DNA from 2 places in the Shewanella sp. SP1S1-7 genome. Region 1 is predicted to be linked to the other one. Evidence: predicted binding sites of a transcription regulator. Region 1 holds the regulator's gene; the other holds the start of a gene.
The links. The regulator MetJ, encoded in region 1, represses methionine synthesis genes. The targets are predictions, from matches to a motif close to TAGACGTCTAGACGTCTA.
Positions count from the first base shown of each region.

Region 2: serA (phosphoglycerate dehydrogenase) is a predicted target of MetJ. The motif match lies at 7,289-7,306, and genes of this name have one in related genera.

Region 1 is NZ_JAUOEU010000007.1:98,597-109,382, forward strand. It holds gene Q4Q49_RS07965 (bifunctional aspartate kinase/homoserine dehydrogenase II) at 1-2,235, opposite strand, end outside; gene metB (cystathionine gamma-synthase) at 2,247-3,410, opposite strand; gene metJ (met regulon transcriptional regulator MetJ) at 3,623-3,937, shown strand; gene Q4Q49_RS07980 (sulfite exporter TauE/SafE family protein) at 4,072-4,815, shown strand; gene nrfD (NrfD/PsrC family molybdoenzyme membrane anchor subunit) at 4,920-5,867, opposite strand; gene Q4Q49_RS07990 (4Fe-4S dicluster domain-containing protein) at 5,870-6,436, opposite strand; gene phsA (thiosulfate reductase PhsA) at 6,449-8,731, opposite strand; gene Q4Q49_RS08000 (pentapeptide repeat-containing protein) at 9,163-9,825, opposite strand; partial or broken gene Q4Q49_RS08005 (SRPBCC domain-containing protein) at 9,931-10,053, opposite strand; gene Q4Q49_RS08010 (hypothetical protein) at 10,129-10,557, shown strand; gene Q4Q49_RS08015 (phosphoribosylaminoimidazolesuccinocarboxamide synthase) at 10,544-10,786, shown strand, end outside.
Region 2 is NZ_JAUOEU010000040.1:1,805-12,590, reverse strand. It holds gene Q4Q49_RS20405 (PAS domain S-box protein) at 1-3,701, shown strand, start outside; gene Q4Q49_RS20400 (two-component system response regulator) at 3,750-4,766, shown strand; gene ygfZ (tRNA-modifying protein YgfZ) at 4,855-5,817, opposite strand; gene serA (phosphoglycerate dehydrogenase) at 5,971-7,200, opposite strand; gene Q4Q49_RS20385 (DUF2238 domain-containing protein) at 7,355-7,963, shown strand; gene Q4Q49_RS20380 (LuxR C-terminal-related transcriptional regulator) at 8,360-9,025, shown strand; gene Q4Q49_RS20375 (curlin) at 9,198-10,688, opposite strand; gene Q4Q49_RS20370 (curlin) at 10,703-10,786, opposite strand, start outside.

The DNA of each region.
Region 1 (10,786 bases):
ATAGGGATGATGGGCATCAATCCATTGCAAACCGACTTCGGCTTTAAGCTCTGGGCCGCTGTTATCTAAGGATGCCACGTATCTGAGCACCTTATTTTGCTCCGCCGCCGCACCGTATTGTTGCAGCAGATCGGCATCTAACTCGGCAATGCGGGTGAGAAATTGATCTAAGGGAATATCGGCCAAGTCGGCTGGCACTAATGAGCGTAATTCAATATCTTCAAGCTCAATTTCAAGGCCAATTTCACGGGCCAAAATGAGCAGTTTACGCTGCATGTCACGACCAGACAGATCGTCGCGGGGATCGGGTTCAGTGATACCTAAGCCTCTGGCTTCAATCACTAATTCAGAGAAAGGCTTGCTGGTATCGTATTTTTCAAATAACCAACATAAGGTGCCAGAGAAAATCCCGCCCACGGCTTCAACGCTATCACCGCTGTTACGCAGATCATTTAACGCATGTTGGATGGGTAAACCAGCACCGCAACTGGCGTTATAGCGCCAAAATAAACGACGATTACCCAATTGCTGCTTTAACTCACGGTAGAAAGGCAGTGGACCCGAGCCTGCGAGTTTATTCGCGCTCACCACATGGATACCGCGCTCGAATAGCTCTGGATATTGCAGTGTCAAACTGGCGCTGGCACTGATATCTAAGGCCACCAGCTCATCGCAGTTAACCCGTTCTAATTGCTCGAACAAGTGCTCGTACTGCCAAGGCGTAGCCTCGGTATTAAACTCAGTCTGCCACGCGGCAAGATTAATGCCTGTGGATTTAATCAAGGCTTTACTCGAACTGACTAAACCGACTAACTCAACACTGGCTTCGAGTTCATGATCCAGTGATGGCGACACCGACTTAAACAAATCGACCCAAGCCTCACCTATGTTGCCCACGCCGAGCAGTAAGACACCAATGCGTTTACGCGGCCCAGCGCAGCGACGGTGGACCTTTTGGGTTAACAAATTCACCTGTGACTGAGGCACCAGCGTCACTAAACTTAAGTCGCCACTAAACAAAGGTTTAGCATCACGGCTTAGTAAACGGGCGAAGCTACGGCGATAATGTTCGGCATCGGCACTCACTAACGCCACTAGGCCGAGATCTGTGTTGATCTGTTGTTCGCTGATCCCTAATGCTTGTGCCTCGGCATCGAGCAATCTTTGCACTTGTTTTTGATTTTCAGCGGTATAGGCAAGCTCAACCCTTTGATGGGCAGACGTCCAATGGGCCAATGGCGTTAAACCCGCGGCGATCACCGAATCTAATAGGCTTGTTAATTCGCCCGTAAGCTTAAAGCCGAACAGCACGACTGCATTGAGGTTCGTCACCACAGGCGCGCTCGCCGACGAACTGTGGGGCGCAATCAAGGTAAAGTCGGTGTGTGATGCATAACTTGAACGCACCGCTAAACTCACGTCGGTATTAAACAAAGGCTGCAAAGTGCGCGAATGCAATACTGGCGAGCCTAAACGCGCTAAGCGGTCGGCTTCGGCAAGTGACATGCTTTTCAGTAACTTGGCATCGTTGATCTTATTAGGATCGGCATTGAACACCCCTTCCACATCGGTCCAAATGGTCACGCGCTCGATATCGGCAAGGCTGGCAATTAAGCTGGCGCTAAAATCTGAACCATTTCGACCGAGTAACAAGGTATCGCCGCGCTCGTTAGCGCAGATAAAGCCTGTGATCACTAAGCGCTCATTTGGATGGGCAGCTAATAGGGCTTGTACTTTAGCGCGGGATTCTTGTACCCGAATTTGCGGCACGGCTGCTTCATCGGCCACTAAAATTGAACAGGCATCCACATGGCTTGCCGCCACGCCAGATTCGCGCAGCAGCGCCGCCATTAAACGTGCCGACCAACGTTCACCAAAGCTCACCACATGGTTAACTTGGTATTCGTTACGTTCGTCGAGGGACAATAAACTGATGAGTTGCGCCTGATCTGTCGCCAAACGCTCGCGCAGATCGCGGGCTTGTTCGTTCGACAATAACTGCTCTACCAACCCCTGTTGATAGCTGGTCAGCACTTGTAATTCTTCTTGCCACAACTGACCAGCGTCGCGCAGCGCTAATAATTTATACAGGAAATTCGTGCTCTTACCCGCCGCAGAGACCACCACAAGGTCATCGCTATGACCGTGGGTTAACAGGATATGGGCGACTCGGCGATAACAATCGGCATCCGCTAAACTGGAGCCACCAAATTTATGTAAGTGACAACGTGCCATCTATTATTCCTCTACTGACAAGCCGCAACGGCGGCTAATCCTGCTTGAATATCTGCAACTAAATCGGCGGCATCTTCAATACCCACCGATAGACGCAATAGGGTGTCTTTAATGCCTGCCTCAAAACGCGCCTGCGGCTCCATGGCTCTGTGGGTCATAGTTGCGGGCACGGCCACCAAACTTTCAACGCCACCTAAACTTTCCGCCACGCTAAATAAGCTGAGTGCACCTAAAAAGGCCACCACTTCGGCCTCGCCGCCTTTGAGCTCAAAACTCAGCATAGCGCCAAAGCCTTGTTGTTGCTTGGCTGCAATCGCATGACCTGGGTGATCCGCAAGACCGGGGTAATAAACTTTGCTCACCACAGGGCTTTGCGTTAATACCTCAACAATGCGCTGGGCATTGGCTTGATGTTCACGAATTCGCACCGCTAAGGTGCGTAGGCCGCGCAGGGTTAAGTAACTATCAAAAGCCGATCCCGTTAAGCCTAGAGTGTTCGACCACCAATGTAAGCTTTCGCCGATTTGTGCATCTTTAGCCACCACTGCGCCGCCAACCACATCGCTGTGGCCATTGATATATTTAGTGGTGGAGTGGATAACGATATCTGCGCCTAACAATAGGGGTTGTTGCAATATCGGCGATAAAAAAGTGTTATCGACCACGACTAGCGCGCCGACCTCATGGCTCGCCTTGGCAATGGCCTCGATATCCACCACTCGCAATAGCGGGTTCGATGGGGTTTCGAGCCACACCATCTTAGGATTTTGTGCGATCGCTGCGGTTAACGCTTGGCTGTCGGTTTGATCGACCACAATCAGCTTAAACTGGCCTTTCTTCGCTAAATTAGTAAATAAACGGTAAGAACCGCCGTAACAATCATGGGGCACAACCAATAGATCATCGGGGCCGAGCAAAGTGGTCACTAAGGTGATGGCCGCCATGCCAGTGCAGGTCACTATGCCAGTGGCGCCCTTTTCTAATTGCGCTAATGCTTCGCCTAAAATGCAGCGCGTTGGGTTGCCTGAACGACTGTAATCGAATTCGCGGGGATTTTTATGACCATCGAAGGCGTAATTAGTCGACAAATAAATCGGTGGCACAACTGCACCATATTGAGTATCGCTTTCGATACCCTGACGCACTGCCAGTGTGGCTAATTGACGCTCTGCCATGGGTGGACTCCTAAATTCGGTAGACTGATAGAGATGTCTGGACGTCTAAATGTACCTAAGCACAACGCCATCGTCAATAGGCGTGAAGACGTTTAGACGTCTGAACATAAAGAAATCTGTTTGCAATCACAAAGAAATAGTAGCAATAATTTGACTGTTCTTTGTAAGGGTTTAAAATCTGCCCCGAATTTAGCGTTATAACAGGTGAGTCAATGACTGAATGGAATGGGGAATACATCAGCCCCTATGCTGAACATGGCAAGAAGAATGAACAAGTAAAAAAAATTACTGTGTCTATTCCGCTCAAAGTGCTTAAGGTCCTCACGGACGAACGTACTCGTCGTCAGGTCAATAATTTGCGTCACGCCACCAACAGCGAGCTGTTGTGTGAGGCATTTTTGCACGCCTACACTGGCCAGCCATTGCCCAACGATGAAGATCTGTCAAAAGATAACCCAGACAGCATTCCTGCAGAAGCCAAGTTGTTGATGGATCAAATGGGAATCGAGTGGGAAGACATGGAATAGCGACTCGTCGCTTTTAAAGTCATATCACAGTGCTCATCAATAGGGATCGTTAACGATCCCTTTTTGTTTATACCCAAGCGACTTCAAACTTTAAATTTCACCATCTTGAGGTGGTTTGGGATATAGGAAATCCTATGTTTTCTATGATAGATCCACAGACTCTCGCCTTGGCCTCACTGATTGTGTTTCTTGGCGCCTTAACCCAGAGCCTGATTGGGTTTGGCCTAGCGGTTGTCGCCAGTCCTTTGCTGTATATCGTCGATCCTCAGCTCGTACCGGGTCCCGTTATTGCCATGGGATTTACCATCTCGCTACTGACCTTATTCCGGGAACGTGGTCATTTAGAATTCAATGGCTTGCAATATGCGCTTATAGGTCGCGTGCCCGGTGGTTTTATCGGTGCGAGTCTGTTGCTGTTTGCGCCTCAGCCCATACTCGGGTTATCCATCGCCGCCATTGTGGCAGTCGCGGTTATCCTCAGCCTGTATAAATTCAGCCTGCCAGTGAATAAGAAAACCCTCTTTGGGGCGGGCGTCGTCTCGGGGATTTTCGGTAATATTGCCGCCATTGGTGGCCCGCCGATGGCGATTCTATTGTCAGGCAAAGACGCCTCGCAGTTTCGCGCCGCCCTGTCGGCCTTCTTCATTTTTAGTTCCACCATAGCTATGGTCATTCTGGCGATCACTGGCTTATTAGAATTGAAGCACCTGTGGCTGTCGTTAATGTTGCTGCCTTCAGTGCTTTTAGGGTATTTAGTCGCGGGGCGATTAGTGGGCAGTGTCGATAAAGATAAAACTAAAATGGCGACATTAGTCCTGTGCAGTATCAGCGCCTTAGTGCTAACGGTGAAGTCGGTTATCGAGTTATTACCCCAATAAGTGTCCTGCTTGTATTGGCAAATCATCTGAAGATTCAAACAATAAAAAGCACTGACATTGTCAGTGCTTTTCTTTATCTATCAATATCTAAAGCCAGCTTACACTCAGCTTAAATAGCTTTGCCCTGCGTACACAATAAAGTGTCTTAAGGCGAGTACGCCCGTTAAGCTCGCACAAGCCACCATGATCATTGCGCCCTTAGTATGGCGAGTCGCGGCAGGTAGTAGCATAAACAGCAATGGAATACCAAAGCCGATACCGACGACGCCTATCCAGAACACGCTTGCCCATAACCCAGAAGTTAACGACGCTAAGGCCGCAGCCGCCGCGCCGCCCTTGAAGTACAAGGCGCAGAACAACATGAACAGGAACAGAATTTCAGTCGCCATCACAGGCAACTCTAAACCGTGCATCTTGACTAAAGTTTTATCGTGGCTGTCAGTCTTAAACAGCAAGAGTGCCAGTACCGCGTTTGCCGCAGCGCCCGCCGATAAACCCGACACTAAAAACAGCGCAGGCAGTACCGCAGTGTTGAGCATAGGGTAAGCATTCATCGCCGAAATTAAGAAGCCAGTGTAAGCCCCTACGCCAATGGCGAGGACAAACAACAATACTTCAATCAGCTTTCGAAATGGCATAAGTAACTTAGCGATAGGTGTTAGGAAACCCAAACCCCATTTTGGTAAGTCATCCCGCAGCACAATAATGGCGTACGCAAAGGCTAAGGGAGAATACGCCAGCAGCGCCAGCACCCCAATGGCCATCACAGACTGGAAGTTATAGTGAATTAAGATCAGCCAGAAGTGGAAGGGTTTGGTTAAATCAAACACTAAGCAGGCTAGACCTAAGCTAATTGCCACAGGCCCAATAATGGCGGCCGCCTTAAGAATACTGCTTTCGGCTCCCGCGCTGAGCTCCTTATTCGCCCAGCGTAAACCAATGCCAATCAATAAACTGCCCGCGGATAACCCCGCCATAAACAGGTAAACGGCGATGACCCAGTGCCAAGTGACAGGATCATATTGCGCCATGTCGCCCCAAGTATTGTTCATAATCAAATCCCCCCTCTTTTGGTAGGAACGCGATATACCCTAGGTTTAGTGCCTAAATGGGTTTTATCTTGGTATGTGATTTTAGTGTTGAGCATGATGGCTACTTCACTCTGCGGATCATTAGCATCGCCAAACACTAAGGCATCGGTTGGACACACAGTCACACACGCTGGCTCTTCGCCCCGTGCTAAACGACTGTCTTTACAGAAGTTACACTTATCCGCCGCCTTGGTTTCTGGGTTCATAAAGCGCACTTTATAAGGGCACGCTGCCACACAGTACATACAGCCGACACACTTCTCGGTATGGATAGAGATAATGCCGTCTTCACCCACATAGGCCGCGCCCGTTGGGCACACCTTAACGCAGGGCGCATCTTCACATTGCTGGCAAGATACCCTGTGGTATTTGAAGTGCAGATTGGGCATCTCACCAAAGGGGCCTTCCACACGCACTTGCAGACGAGTAACGCCTTCGGGTACGCCATTTTCACTGCGACACGCCACGTTACAAGCTTGGCAGCCGATGCACTTATTCTCGTCGTGCACCATTACATATCGTTTATTCATTTAAGCCTCCGATTAGCGCTTTGCCAGCGTAACGCCCGTGGTGTGCACTGTCATGCCACACACTGGAGCCGTCACGTGCGGCAGTAAGTTACCGCAGTGGATACCTTTGCCTGTTGCTCTGACCAACTCTTTGTTTTTAGAACCAAAGCCCATGTAAGCAAACACAGTATCTTGGCGAATGCCCGGCGTGACTAAGGCATGGCCTTCTTCTGTGCCAACACTGCTGGTGAGGCGGATTGGGTCGCCATTGCTGATCCCTAATTTGCCCGCAGTGACGGGGTGAACCCACACAGCGTTATCCGACATCAGGTTAGCGAGCATAGGCACATTGTGGGTGGCGCCATTGGTGTGCACCGCCACTTTGCCTTGGATAAAGTACAGCTCATCTGCTTTTTTAAGATTCACTTCGCGGAACTTGATCACCCCACGGCCCGGTGCCATGGCTTCGACTTTGGCGGAGGTGAGTTCAATCTTGCCACTCGGGGTTTTAAAGGTGAGTGCGCTGGCGTAAGTGCCGTCTTCATCGGCAGGTCGCGCATTGGGGTATGCCTTAATAAACTCGGCAACCATCTTAGGCTCGCACAACATAATTGGCTTACCGAAGCTCACAAAACCTTCGTCTTTGATCCGGCGCAGCAGGTCAGTGTCGCGGTTCACCTGCAGCATTTGCAGGGTTTCCATGTTTTCCCATGGATAGAACTCGCCAAGGCCCATAGCCACACCCACATCCTTAAAGATCTGCCAAGAAGGCTTAGTATCACCTAAGGTTTCAACGACTCGTTGGCGCACATAATAGGCCGGATTTTTACCTGACTTATCAGCAATTTCTTCATCACGTTCAAGATAAGTTGACTCAGGTAAAATCACGTCCGCATAGGCGGCGGTTTCGCTGATATACACATCACACACGGCGATAAAGTCGAGCTTTTTCATCGCTTCAACAACGCGCGCCCTGTCTGTCATGGTTTGCATTGGGTTAGTGCGTGACATCACCCAGCCGTGTAACTGGTAAGGAACAGCGCTTAACGTGGCATCGAGAATGGTTTGGTAAACGCCGCCCGATGTCCACATCATGGCGTACTGTTCTTCCACCTGATCGATACGTTTCGCTGCTGGTTTTGGCATGTCTTTCACGCCAGGTTTTGCCAATACGGGCGCAACCGCTTCACCGGCAAGCTTGTTGTAATCACCGGGTTTCTGGCCGATATAAATCCCGCCCTTACGCTCGATGTTACCAATCAAGACGTTAGCGGCGTAAAGGGCGCGGCGCATCTCAAACTCTTCGGTGGTAAAGGTGGCTCTGTGACCAAAATCGACCACAGCATGGGGCGCTTTAGCGGCATATTCGTGGGCGATACGACGAATGTCTTTGGCAGGCACATCGGAGATGGTTTCGGCCCATTCAGGGGTATAGGCTTTCACTTCGGCGGCAAAGGCTTCGAAGCCTTCCACATAGCGCGCGACAAATGCCTTGTCGTAAAGATTATCTTCAATCAATACATGGCATAACGCCAAGGCGACGGCCACGTCTGTTCCGGGGCGAATGGCGTACCATTCATCGGCCTTGTCGGCCACAATGGAGAATCTTGGCTCGAACACCACCAGCTTGGCACCTTTGTCCATTTGCGCCGCCATCATGCCGCGGGTTTCGGACATATTGATGCCTTCGTACAGGTTATGGCCGAAGTTAATGATGTATTTTGAATTGCCTAAATCACGTTTAACCTTAGTGCCAAAAATAGCCTTAGCGGCAATTTCATAACCACCAGGGCAAGTCGACGCGTGGGTAAAGGTATTTGGACTACCAAAGGCGGTCGCAAGGTGAAACAAATGCTTTTCTTGTGAGCCAGATTTTGACGAGAATGCCACGGCTTCTGGGCCATGTTCTTTTTTGATTTTATTGAGGTTTTCAGCGATTAATTTATAAGCCTCATCCCAACTGATCTCAGCCCATTTGCCTTCACCGCGCTCACCGACCCGCTTTAACGGTTTAACGATACGCTGTGGATCGTACAATAAACTATGGCCTGCGCCGCCACGGGCACACACTTTACCGCCAAAGGATTTAGCGGCCTTGTTGCCACTAATGAACACGTTTTTGCCCTCAATCACCCGCGCCGAAATTGGGCAGCGAGTCGAACACATTTCACAAATACTGGCAATGTCTTTGCCCATGCCCTTTAGCTGCTTATTCTCTAATGCCGCTAAGCTGCCCGGCAGCAGACTGGCCAGCGCACACGTGGCGCTGCTCGCTCCTGCTCCCTTTAAAAAGGTTCGCCTATTAAGCTCAATCATGGTTACCTCCATCACGCTCATCCCACCCGTCAGTCGCCACATTGGACGCCATCGAGCAGAGGTTTGCTCACTGATTTGATTACTTTTTTAGTTATAAAAGCGTAAAAACAGCGCCACCATATCTTCAAAATACACGGCATACGCTGAATACACTGCTCATCCACAGAGATTGTTATCCCGAAAGAGGTAGGTGGGTATTGTGGTAAACCACATGGGGAAGCTCGGTGTGATCTACCGCAACTAAAACCTAAGACTGACCTTGAAATACGTGAATAAGATCAATAGGTCTTAAAAAACGGACAGAAAAAGCCGCCAGATGGGACAAATGGCGGCTTCAAAAACAAACAGATATTTCAGTAAATTGCGATAACACTCGTGGGATGAGCATCACTATGCTGAGTGAAAAGCTGAGTAAAAACCTACCACAATCCTTAATCCATTAATTCTATATCGAGGCAGTTGAGCAGCCGAATCGCTTCGTCGCGGCTAAACTTAGCCCTTTTGATTTTATTGTTAAAAATGTCGATATCGTAATTAGTGGCCTCGCTGAAATCCGCCTCCAATAATTGAGTTCGGCCAAACAGACTATGACTAAAATCCGTGTAGGTGAAATTGGCTTGATTAAAATTGCCCTCGCGAAAATCCACATCGTGGGCCTTACACTCTTCGATGATGATTTCATCGAGGGACAAACCTAAAAATGAGCAGTCGTTTAGAATGCATTGCTTAAAGGAAAAGGGCGCGGCAAAGGATAAACGCGACCACGCGGCGCGGGTCCAATCGATACCGACTAACTTACATTCTTCAAACTCCACCCCGCTGAACTGACACTGGGGCACTTTCACTAAGCTCAAGTTGCAGCGTACAAAGCGACAATCGATAAACTTACATTTACGAAAAACGCTCTCGCTAAAATGACAGTCTTGAAAGCAGCAATCCTCGAACTCGATGCCCTGTAGCTCTTGGGCTAATTCCGACAAACCATTAAACTGTTTTGATAAAAAACTATTGCCCTGCAAAACCGCGCTTTGCGCCAGTTGCGATGGCGCAAGCACTGATTGTTTAAGCATTGGCACTTCTTTCTGTGACGACATAACACCTCTAATCCTGCCCAATCCCCAACAATATGATAATGCAGGGCAATTGGGCTAGGTACTGCTTATTGTTTACTCTCTGATACGAGGCTTGAGACTCACCGGCTAAATGCTCGCGACGAGTTCCTCAAGCTGATCGGTCGCCTTAGACCAACCCTGATGAAACCCCATATCCTCATGATTCTGCCTATCTTCGCTATTCCAATGCTGCACCCGCGCAGTGTACTTCCCTCCATTGGATATTTAGCTTGATGGTCTTGTGGGCTGCAACTGTGTCATAAGCTCGCACATCAGCAAAGAACAATGCAAATAGCCGTGGCAAATTTCGTCAATAAAGGTAAAATGTCGCCACTTTTTCGCGGCAGTCTAGCACAAGGTTCTCTCGGATTAATGGTTAGCATTTTCGAGCAAAATGGCACGGGCCCAGCCCGCTTTAACAGACCACTTTCACTGTGGTGCCAACCTTGCCCTGCGTTTGTTCCATCCCTTGCATTATCTCCTGCTGACACAATTCAAACACCGCCCGAAAATACCCCTTTTGCTGTTCAAGATTTAACATCAAATCCCGCAAACTGGCCGAACACTTTACGCCTTAAGCCACGCGCGAATAATAAAGCGGTTGCAATGAATCTGGCTGTTGCTAACGCCATAGTCCTTCTGCAAACCGACACTTATAAAAACCTTATCCCTACACTCTCTATCCTAAGGAATACTCGTCATGAGTCTTGCTGATTCCGTACTTGCCATCAATAACGATTTGCCTATCCGCACCGACAGCCCAGTCCACAGCGGCAAGGTTCGCAGCGTTTACTGGCTAACCGACGCCGACAGCCGCCGTTTAATTACCACTAAAGGTTATAACGTCCCCGAAGATACTCCGCTCGCTATCATGGTGATCAGCGACCGTATCTCGGCCTTCGACTGTATCTTCCACGGTGAAGGCGGCCTCAAAGGTATTCCC
Region 2 (10,786 bases), on a different contig from region 1:
ACGAAACGGGCGCTATGTTGGGGTTGCAGGTTGAGACGTTATTGCCGCAAGAGTTAGGAAATGGGCATGTGCTCGAGCGGCAAACATTCCTGCGCGAAGGCCGCGATAGAAGCATGGCAAATGCCCGTCATGTGCGGGCGCTAAAAGCCGATGGTAATGAATTTATTGCAGAAATAGCGCTGAGTATTCTTCCCACCGCCTTTGATGGACAGAGGCAAGTGGCGGCTTCAATACGCGATATGACACAAAAACTGGCCGTTGAGCAGAAGATCCGTGATAGCGAACAGCGTTTTCGTGGGCTAGTGACGAATATTCCCGGCGCCGTTTATCGGACTCGCATCGGGGATGTGTGGGTCATGGAATATATCAGCGACAATATCGCCGAGATTACCGGTTACGCTGCAAATCAATTTATTGAGAATCGCCAACGCACATTCGCATCCTTGATTTTGGAGGAGGATCTTGCCTTATGCCATCGCCATATCGACCGAGCGCTGGCACAACAGGAAACCTTTGAGGTGGAATACCGTATTCGCCACCGCGATGGCAGCATCCGTTGGGTGCATGAGAAAGGTAAGGCGAGTTATACCGAAGAGGGCATGCCACTCTGGTTTGACGGCAGTATCGACGATATTACCGAGAGTAAACTCGCCTTAGTCGAACTCGAAGCATCGCGTCAGCAACTGACCAATATTACTGAGTCGATTCCTTGTACTGTGTACCAATTGCAATGGCATTCTCCAACAGACAGAAGATTTGCCTTCCTCTCTGGTGCGGCAATGAAGATGCTTGGGCTACATCGTGATGATCTGATGAGCAATTTTGACATCATAGCCGAGCGGATTTTTGACGAAGAAAGACCAGATGTTGTGCGAGCATTATCGGGTCAGAGTGAAGACCGGTTGCAATGGATACGTGAGTTTCGCTATCGCCACCCTAATGGCAGCATACGTTGGATGGAAGCCGGTGCGAGCGGTCATTTGGGTGAAGAGGGTGGCATCACGTGGAATGGCTATGTGATGGACATTACCCAACGCAAAACCGTAGAGCAAGAGTTAGCCCTCAGTGAGGCGCACTTTAAGGCGCTGTTCGATGGGGCAACTATTGGCATAGTCAATGTGGATATTAAAGGCGTTATTTTAGATTGTAATGACCAATTCTGTGCCGATATGGCGCTGTCACGTAATCATTTACGTAATACCGCTATTTTTGAGGTTCTCAGTGAGCAAGATCAATCCATAGCCAAGGCGCAATTTCAGGAGTTGGTCGAAGGTAAAATTGATCATTATCGCGGCGAGCGCAGTTTTATTCGTCCTTCCGGTGCGCCTTTGTGGATGACAGTCAATGTGTCGGCACTGCTTGATGCCCAAGGACAATTTGAATCGGCCGTGATCAGCATGGTCGATATGACAGAACTTAAATTGCTCTCAGATGAACTGCTACTCGCCAAAGAGCAAGCCGATGCGGCTAGTAAAGCCAAGGGCGACTTCTTGGCGAATATGTCCCACGAAATCCGCACCCCAATGAATGCCATTATTGGCATGTCCCAGCTGTGCTTACAGACCGAGTTAGATAAAAAACAGAAGAATTATGTGGAGAAGATTGAGCGGGCATCGCAATCTTTGCTGTCGATTATCAATGATATTCTGGATTTCTCAAAGATTGAGGCGGGTAAGTTAGACATAGATTCAGTACCTTTTCAGCTCGACACTATGTTGGAAGATCTCAGCGATATGTTCTCTGAGAAAGCTGCCCATAAGCAGATTGAATTATTGTTCGCCGTTGCGCCCAACGTGCCTCGTTATCTGTTAGGGGATTCGCTGCGATTAGGCCAAGTGTTGATTAACCTGATGAATAACGCCATTAAGTTCACCGAACGCGGTGAGGTCTTGCTGTCGCTCAGTTTAGTTGAGCAGCAAGATGATGATGTCGTGCTGCGTTTTAGTGTGCGTGACAGTGGCATAGGCTTAACTGAGCAGCAGCAAGCAAAATTATTTAAATCTTTTACCCAGGCGGATACTTCAACCACCCGTAAATACGGTGGCACAGGTTTAGGTTTGGCTATTTGTAAGCAGCTCGTCGAACTGATGGGCGGGAAGATAGGGGTTGAAAGTCAGTTCGGTCATGGCAGCACTTTTTATTTCACAGTTAAGTTGCACATTTCCGATGGTCAGAAATTAGTCCTCGAACAAGAGCTTGAAGGCATGTCTGTGCTGGTGGTCGATGATAACGCGACCGCCAGAGATATTATGCGCACTACACTCGAAAGTATGGGCTTTAGGGTCGATACAGTGCGCTCGGGTGAAGAAGCGATAAGCCGCTGCCTACTGCAAGCCTATGAAGTGGCGTTAATCGATTGGAAAATGCCTAACATGGATGGGCTGGAAACCGCGCGTCAAATCCAATTGCATGCTCAGTCGCAGCCTCAATCACAACCTCAGTATCAGCCCAAAATTTTAATGGTCTCTGCCCATGCGGATCATGAGTTCCTCACTCAAATTGAGCAACTGGCTTTAGCGGGATACATCAGTAAACCCATCAGTGCCTCACGCTTACTCGACGGCATAATGAATGCGATTGGCCGCGAAGGCATTTTGCCAGTAAGGCGCCGCACCGAAGAGCTGGCACCACAGTTGTTATTGCCACTGCAAGGGAAGCGTATCCTGTTAGTGGAAGATAACGAGATGAATCTCGAAGTCGCCAGTGAGTTTTTAGAGCAAGTGGGGATTATTTTATCCATAGCGACCAATGGCCAAATCGCTTTAGATAAACTGTCGCAGCAGCATTTCGATCTAGTGTTAATGGACTGCCAAATGCCGGTCATGGATGGTTATCAAGCCACTCAGGCGATAAGAAAAAGACCCGAGTTGGCCAGTTTACCCGTCGTCGCCATGACAGCCAATGCGATGGCGGGTGATAGGGACATGTGCATCAGGGCGGGCATGAACGACCATATCGCCAAACCGATAGAAGTGAATGTTCTTTATCAAACCCTGTTGAAATACCTCGCACCCGCATCTGAAACGGCTGCAGTAGATACCTTTACTCAATCGATATTGAGTAGCACTAAGGGTGAGGCAGGCAATAGTGCAGAACAAACCGTATTGCTTAAATGGCCAGAGCACCCAGAGCTGGATATCGATAGAGGTTTGCAACTGGTGCAACACTCGACGCGGCTTTATCAACGTATATTTGATCGTTTTGTGAGCAGTCAGCGTAATGTGGTGGAACAGGTTCGCAAAGCCATCGCAGCGAATCAAGTCGAAGATGCAGTGCGTATTGCCCATACCCTTAAAGGCTTAGCGGGCAATTTAAGCTCGGCTAAATTGGTGGAGTTAGCGCGTTTACTTGAGTTGCATTTAACTGAGAATGCGTCCTTTGAAGATGAGTTAGTTCAAATTCAACCGCTAGTGGCTTCTATTTGCGATGCGATTGAATACGCCAAACCCGCAGCGGTGAATCCAGCCGAACCCCAAGATGTTGACTTGTTATCTACAGAGGATTTAAGGGCGGCATTACAGGCCTTACGTCAGAATCTAGATGAAGCCGATGCCAGCGCTGTGGCAAAAATTGATGCGTTAAAGCCGAAGGTGAGTAGTGCAATGTGGCAAACATTAAGCCCCGCTTTATCTATGATTAACCAGTATCAGTTTGATGAGGCAATCGACTTAATTGACGATGTGATTACACAGTTAGGATAGAAAGCGGTAGCGCGAATTTATAATGTGTGACATTGAGTGGAGTTGTTAATGGAAAAAGCAACAATATTAGTCGTCGATGACACACCTGAGAATATTGATATTTTGATCGGTATTCTAGGTGATGATTACAAAGTCAAAGTGGCGATCGATGGGCCAAGGGCATTAGCGTTAGTGACAAAATCGCGGCCTGACTTGATTCTGCTCGATGTCATGATGCCAGGTATGAATGGCTATGAAGTCTGCAAGCTGCTAAAGCAAGAGCCGCTGACCAGCCATATTCCGGTGATATTCGTGACCGCCTTATCTGAAATTGCTGATGAAGCCCAAGGTTTTGCATTGGGCGCGGTGGATTATATTACTAAGCCTGTCAGTGCGCCTGTCGTTAAAGCGCGGGTTAAAACGCATCTTGCGCTCTATGATCAAAAACGTCTACTCGAACAACAAGTTAAAGTTCGTACCCACGAATTAGAAGAAACCCGTTTCGAGATTATCCGTCGTCTTGGCCGTGCTGCTGAATACAAGGACAACGAGACGGGTCTACATGTTGTGCGTATGAGCCATTACGCCCGCATATTAGCGATAAAGCTCGGCTTACCGACAACCTTTTGTGACTTGATTTTTAATGCGGCGCCTATGCACGATATTGGTAAAATCGGTACGCCCGATGCTGTGCTGAAAAAGCCAGGGAAACTTGATGCGCAGGAATGGGAAATTATGCAGCAGCACGCCGCCATAGGTGCAGAAATTATTGGAGAACATAGCGATCCGTTATTGCAAATGGCCCGTCGTATCGCCTTAACTCACCATGAGAAGTGGGATGGTTCAGGTTACCCCAATGGCTTGGTAGGTGAAGAAATTCCCCTTGAAGGGCGTATCACCGCGATTGCGGATGTGTTCGATGCGCTGACTTCGCAACGGCCTTACAAGCAGGCTTGGACGATTGAAGCAACTATGGAGCTATTTGAAAATCAAGCGGGAAAACATTTCGATCCTAAGTTGGTGGAGGAGTTCAAGCAAATCCTGCCAGAAGCAATTGCCATTCGAGATACTTATTTAGAAAATTGATGCTCGAAGTGCATTGACTAAGGTAAAGGCGCCATTGGCGCCTTTATTTTGCTTCAATATTTTATACTAATTATATTAAATCAAAGCATTACGCTTCATCTAATGAGTAGGGCAGGGCTTGGATCGTTAAATGTGATTGCTCATCATCGGCAAAACGCAGTTTAGTCTCGTTGCTGGTATCGTTGGCAAGCACCGCAGTTAACAACACTTGGTTGCCACGCTGTACAAACTCAATAATATGGCCGCCACGGCGAAAGCCATCTTCCATCGCGATTTCAAGGCCAGATTCTAGGCTGATTTGCTGATCAGTATGGCCGCGCAGAATATACAGGGCGCGTTTATTACCACCGCGATACTTCATCCGCGCTATGGTTTCTTGCCCCATGTAACAGCCTTTATTGAAGCTAATGCCGTTAACCGCTTGTAGATTACACATCTGCGGTACGTATTGGCTGGCATGGCTTGGCGCTAAGTTAGGGTATCCCGCGACGATTTCTAACGCTTGCCAAGCACTGGCATCAAATACGCTCAGCTTTGATTTGGCCACTAAAGCAGCGGCAGCCTCTGGGGTTAACATTAAAATAAAACGGTCAGCGTCTTTTAAAATCGCGCCATGTTCAATGGGCGTGAATTCTTGATGAATGTCGCCAAAATGTTCGCTCACGAACTGGCTTGCTTGTTCACCGGCGACCCCGAGCAGAGTCCATTCAGCGGATGCATTGCTTAAGGTAGCTTTGCTAAATACGGCATATTTTTGTAACTGGGGTAAATCGACTTCGATGGCATCCTTTGGCATTAGCATAAAGAGCGCATCTTGGATGGCAAAGGTCCTGAAACTGGCCAGCATTTTACCTTTTGGATCGCAATGTGCGCCCCAGCGCCATTGGTTATCGGCTAATGAGCTGATGTCAGTGGTCACTTGGCCATGGATGAAACTGCGGCCTTGTTCTCCAACCACTTTGATAAGGCCCATATGAGATAAGTTGGCAAGCATGAGTGGAGGCAAAGAAGCGTCCAGATCCCAATGGGGCGTAGAAACTGAAATAGTCATAGCGAGATCCTGAAAATGAAGACGATGTGAGAGGCTAGATTGTAACGGAATTCCTTTAGGCCCAAAAGCATAAGGCGCACATATCTGTGAATGACATGTGCGCCTCAGTCTGTGTACTTTAGCCGATACGCTTAATGCGATTGGGCTTAACTCTTAAAACAGCACGCGGGTACGCAGTGTGCCTTCAATCGCCTTCAACTCTACTAAGGCTTCTTCGGCTTGGTGGGTGTCGACTTCCATGACCACATAACCAATCTCAGCGGTGGTTTGCAGATATTGCGCGGCAATGTTGATGCCTTTTTCCGAGAAGGCTTGGTTGATCTTGATCAGCACGCCTGGACGGTTTTGGTGAATATGCAGTAAGCGTGAGGTGCCTTTATGCATAGGCAGCGAAACTTCAGGGAAGTTAACTGCAGATACGGTCGAGCCGTTGTCTGAGTATTTAGCGAGCTTGCCAGCGACTTCGATACCAATGTTTTCTTGGGCTTCAGCGGTACTGCCGCCCACATGCGGTGTCAGCAATACGTTATCAAGACCTCGAAGTGGGCTGATAAATTCATCGTCATTAGATTGCGGCTCAACTGGGAACACATCAATTGCCGCGCCCGCAAGGTGACGCTCTTTCAAGGCGACCGTTAAGGCCTCGATATCGACTACAGTACCGCGTGATGCGTTGATAAAGATGCTACCCTTTTTCATCGCCGCAAATTCAGCTGCGCCTATCATGTCTTTGGTTTGTGGGGTTTCTGGTACGTGTAAACTCACTACGTCAGCTTGCGCCAGTAACTGTTCCATTGAATGAATTTGCTGTGCATTGCCTAGCGGCAGTTTGTCTTCGATATCGAAGAACACCACGCGCATGCCCAGCGTCTCAGCCAGAATACCAAGCTGAGTACCGATATGACCGTAACCGATTACGCCTAAGGTTTTACCGCGCACTTCGTAGCTGCCAGCGGCGGTTTTCATCCAGCCACCACGGTGGGCGATGGCGTTACGCTCAGGGATACCGCGCATCAGCATAATGATTTCGCCAATCACGAGTTCGGCAACACTTCGCGTGTTGGAGAATGGTGCGTTAAATACTGGGATACCAAGGGATTCGGCGGTGGCAAGATCAACTTGGTTGGTTCCGATACAGAAGCAACCGATCGCGATCAACTTCTCGGCACGTTTCAGCACCTCGGCAGTTAATTGGGTACGTGAACGAAGTCCCACGAAATGTGCATCTTTGATGGATTCAATTAATGCTTCATCACCTAATGAGGCTTTGTGGTATTCGATGTTGGTGTATCCCGCACGCTCAAGTACATCGACTGCAGATTGGTGGACGCCTTCCAACAGCAGGATCTTGATCTTATCCTTGTCCAGCGAATGTTTCGCCATGATATGGGTACCCTCTAATTAATAGAAATGTTTCTTATGATATGCTGACAACCTTCACCCACCAAAATAGCACTTTTTTTACTCAGTGTGGAGGGCTAGATGGCTAAAGTTAATATTCTAAATTAAGAACAATATCGCATAAGAGGAAGAAACATTGAATAACAAAATCGCGTGGTGTGCTATTTACCTCTTAGTGCTCGTTTGGTCGGCGATAAATCCCGCAGATCCTTTCACTTGGTGGCTCGAAGCGGCTCCCGCATTAGTGGCTGTGCCACTGCTATTTTTTACCCGCAAACGCTTCCCGTTGACGCCGCTGGTGTATGTTTTAGTGTTAGCCCATTGCTGTGTGCTGTTTGTTGGCGCGCATTACACCTATGCTGAAGTGCCATTATTCGACACGATTGCCCATTGGATGGGTTCAGAACGTAATAATTACGACAAGTTAGGTCACTTTGCGCAAGGTTTTATCCCTGCCATGCTAGCGCGTGAAATTATGCTGCGTAATCAAGCGGTCAAACCCGGTGCTTGGTGTGCGTTTTTGGTCACATGTTTTGTGCTCGCGTTTTCGGCGTTTTATGAACTCATTGAATGGTGGGTTGCCGTGGCAACAGGTGAAGGCGCTGAAGCCTTTTTGGGAACCCAAGGCTATGTGTGGGACACTCAATCAGATATGTTAATGGCATTAATTGGCGCAATTGTCGCACTCGTTTTATTGTCTCGTTTTCAAGATAAGCAAATAGCAGCACTTAAACTCAGACGCTAGTGGCCGTGAGTTGCTGATTGTTTCAGCTTGAGTCATAAGTTCATTCTTCCATAAAGCTTCTAACATGAGTGTGATGGCATTTAGCTGTCACACTTTCTTATTGCCTGCATGTTATTTTTGTGTTGCAACTTTCGATGGGTGTCTTCATAGTTTGAAAGTACTAGATTTCGTGAGTCGGTTAAACCTAATGGAGTTTTATGCTGTTATTGCAATTATATTCCGTCAGTTAGTCGAACTTACTAGGATTTAAAAGGGAATAGTACATTTGGGTGATGTTTTTCAGTCTTTAACTAGTCAGAATCAACTAGGTTAATGGAATGTTTAAAAATCTAACTAAAGAGGCTGGTCAAACATACCATTTTGCTAATAGAAAATACTTTTCAGGGAGGAGAGTCATTGAGCACAATTAATGAATTAGTTTTTTTACATCAAATGGCGGCACCATGTCATTTAGCGTTACTCGCTGAATCCATAGGCTTGAAAACTCGTATCGTTAAGCATGCGGCGGAATTAGATTTAGATAAGAGTCGTCGAAGTTTTTATCTGATCACCCAAAAAGGCGCTGCACTCGATAACAAGGGGATCCCTTTGTTGGCTTCGCGCTTAGTGTCACATTTTCCCGTGGCGCTATACCAAGTTGAGCGTGACTCTTTAGATCAAGAGTCGGCTATGTTACTCGGTATTCGTGGTTTGTTGTTTGCCGATCAACGTTTGGATTTGATGTTGACGGGTTTGCGTAAAATGGTGGCAGAGGAGTTGTGGTACGACAGAACATTACTGAGTAAAGTGTTCCGTCGTGTAGTACAAAAGCTCGATGGCAATAATGAGATGCTCTCCGATACAGTGGCTATGCTACAGATGCTGACTTCCCGTGAGCGCACTATTATTCAATTTGTGTCGAGTGGCGCGAGGAATAAAGAAATCGCCCACAGATTGTGCATCAGCGAACATACGGTGAAGGCTCATATTTCCTCTATCTTCCGTAAAACCCAGTCCCGTAATCGTGTTGAGTTGTTGCGTTGGGCACAAACCTATCAGACTCACTTTGAGCTGTGCAGCTAGGTAGTTAAAGATATTGATCGTTAGCTTTTCGCTTTGAGTGGTTAATGTTAATAATTGCTGATTAGTCAGAATAGGAAAGCGGGAATGTTTGATTAAACATTCCCGCTTTTTGTTCAACACCCTTTTGATAAACCACCAAAGAGTGTAGCTGTGGTGGTTTTAACAGGATTGACTAGTATTGCACTACAGTAGCAACGTTCATATTGCCTGATTGATTAACGCTGATGCTGTTGTTATTGCCAGCTTGAGAGCCTAGTACTAAGTTATCGTTACCTGTTTGAGTGATCAACAGGCTGTTATTATCACCGCTTACTTCAAATGAACTACTTGCGTCACCACCAATCCAGTTACCGTTACCTGTTTGAGCAATTTGTGCAGTGTTTTCATCACCTTCGATAATCAAATCGATAAGGTTAAGATCGCCATTTTGCAGTGCAGTGACATCGGCATTATTGTTGCCAGCAATGGAAATGACGGCTTCGTTTTGAGCGCCATCTTGCTCAACATCCACTTCGTTATCGCTACCTACTGCATCGACATAGGCAAAGTTAGTATCACCTTCTTGGCTAACTTCAATACTGTTATCTTGACCATCAGCAAAGGCAACGATTTCGTTGTTATTGCCTTTAGAAGATAAATCGAAGTCGTTATCTGTGCCGTAGGCGCCAAAGGTTGCGAAGTTAGCATCGCCTTTTTGTTTCAAGTCAACGTCGTTGCTATCGCCCCATACTTGGAACTCTGCACCGTTGACATCGCCTTTTTGAGTGATAGTAATATCGTTATCATCACCTTGGATATCGGCCACTAAAGTATCGCCGATAGTGTTGCCGCTGCCATTTTGGGTAATATCGACAGTGTTGTCATCACCCGTAGTCATAGCAAGATAAGCTGTGTTGCCGTTACCTTTTTGATCCATTGAAATATCGTTGTCGCTGCCAGCAAGAGCGTAAACGAAGCCAACATGATTATCACCTTTTTGGACCATGTCTACTGTGTTGTTGTCGCCTGCAATACCTTTAGCCGCGCCAAAGTTATTGTTACCCGCTTGATTAACAGAAACGTCGTTGTTGTTACCCACGTTAGCGGTTAAATCAAGGGCGATTAGACCCGCTTGGTTGTTGTCACCCACTTGGGTTATTTTCCCGTCGTTGTTGTTGCCTTCAACGCGGAATACTGCAAAGTTAGCATCGCCTTCTTGCTCAACAAATACGCTGTTTTCAACGCCAGTGATTTCAACTTGGCTTTCGTTGACTTCGCCTAATTGACTCACGATTGCAGTGTTATTGTTGCCAGTAACATCATTGCTGCTTTGGTTAAAGAAACCGTCTTGCGACACATTGACATTGTTGTTGTCACCGACAACATTTGCACTTGCCACATGCCAATCAGCTTGTTGTGTTATCTGGACTTTGTTTTCTGCACCCGTCGAATTAATTGCGGCTTCATGCCACACACCGTCTTGGATAACGGTTGCGGTTTGATCGTTACCTGTTTGCACAACTGCTGCAGCATTAAGGCCACCCGTTTGTGAGACTAAGGTGTCTTGGGCTTGGCCTGACTGTACTACGCTAATTTCGCTCACTGTACTGGCAGCAAAGGCTTGACCGCTTAAACCTGTTGCAATGGCCAAAGCAATAAGTGATTTTTTAGCTTGTGATTTCATGTGACGCTCCCTGTTTAATATTGAGTTATTGAGATTGCAGCACCGTCTGCAATCTGTTGAATCGAAAAATTGCCGCTTCCTAGCTGGTTCAGTTGCAC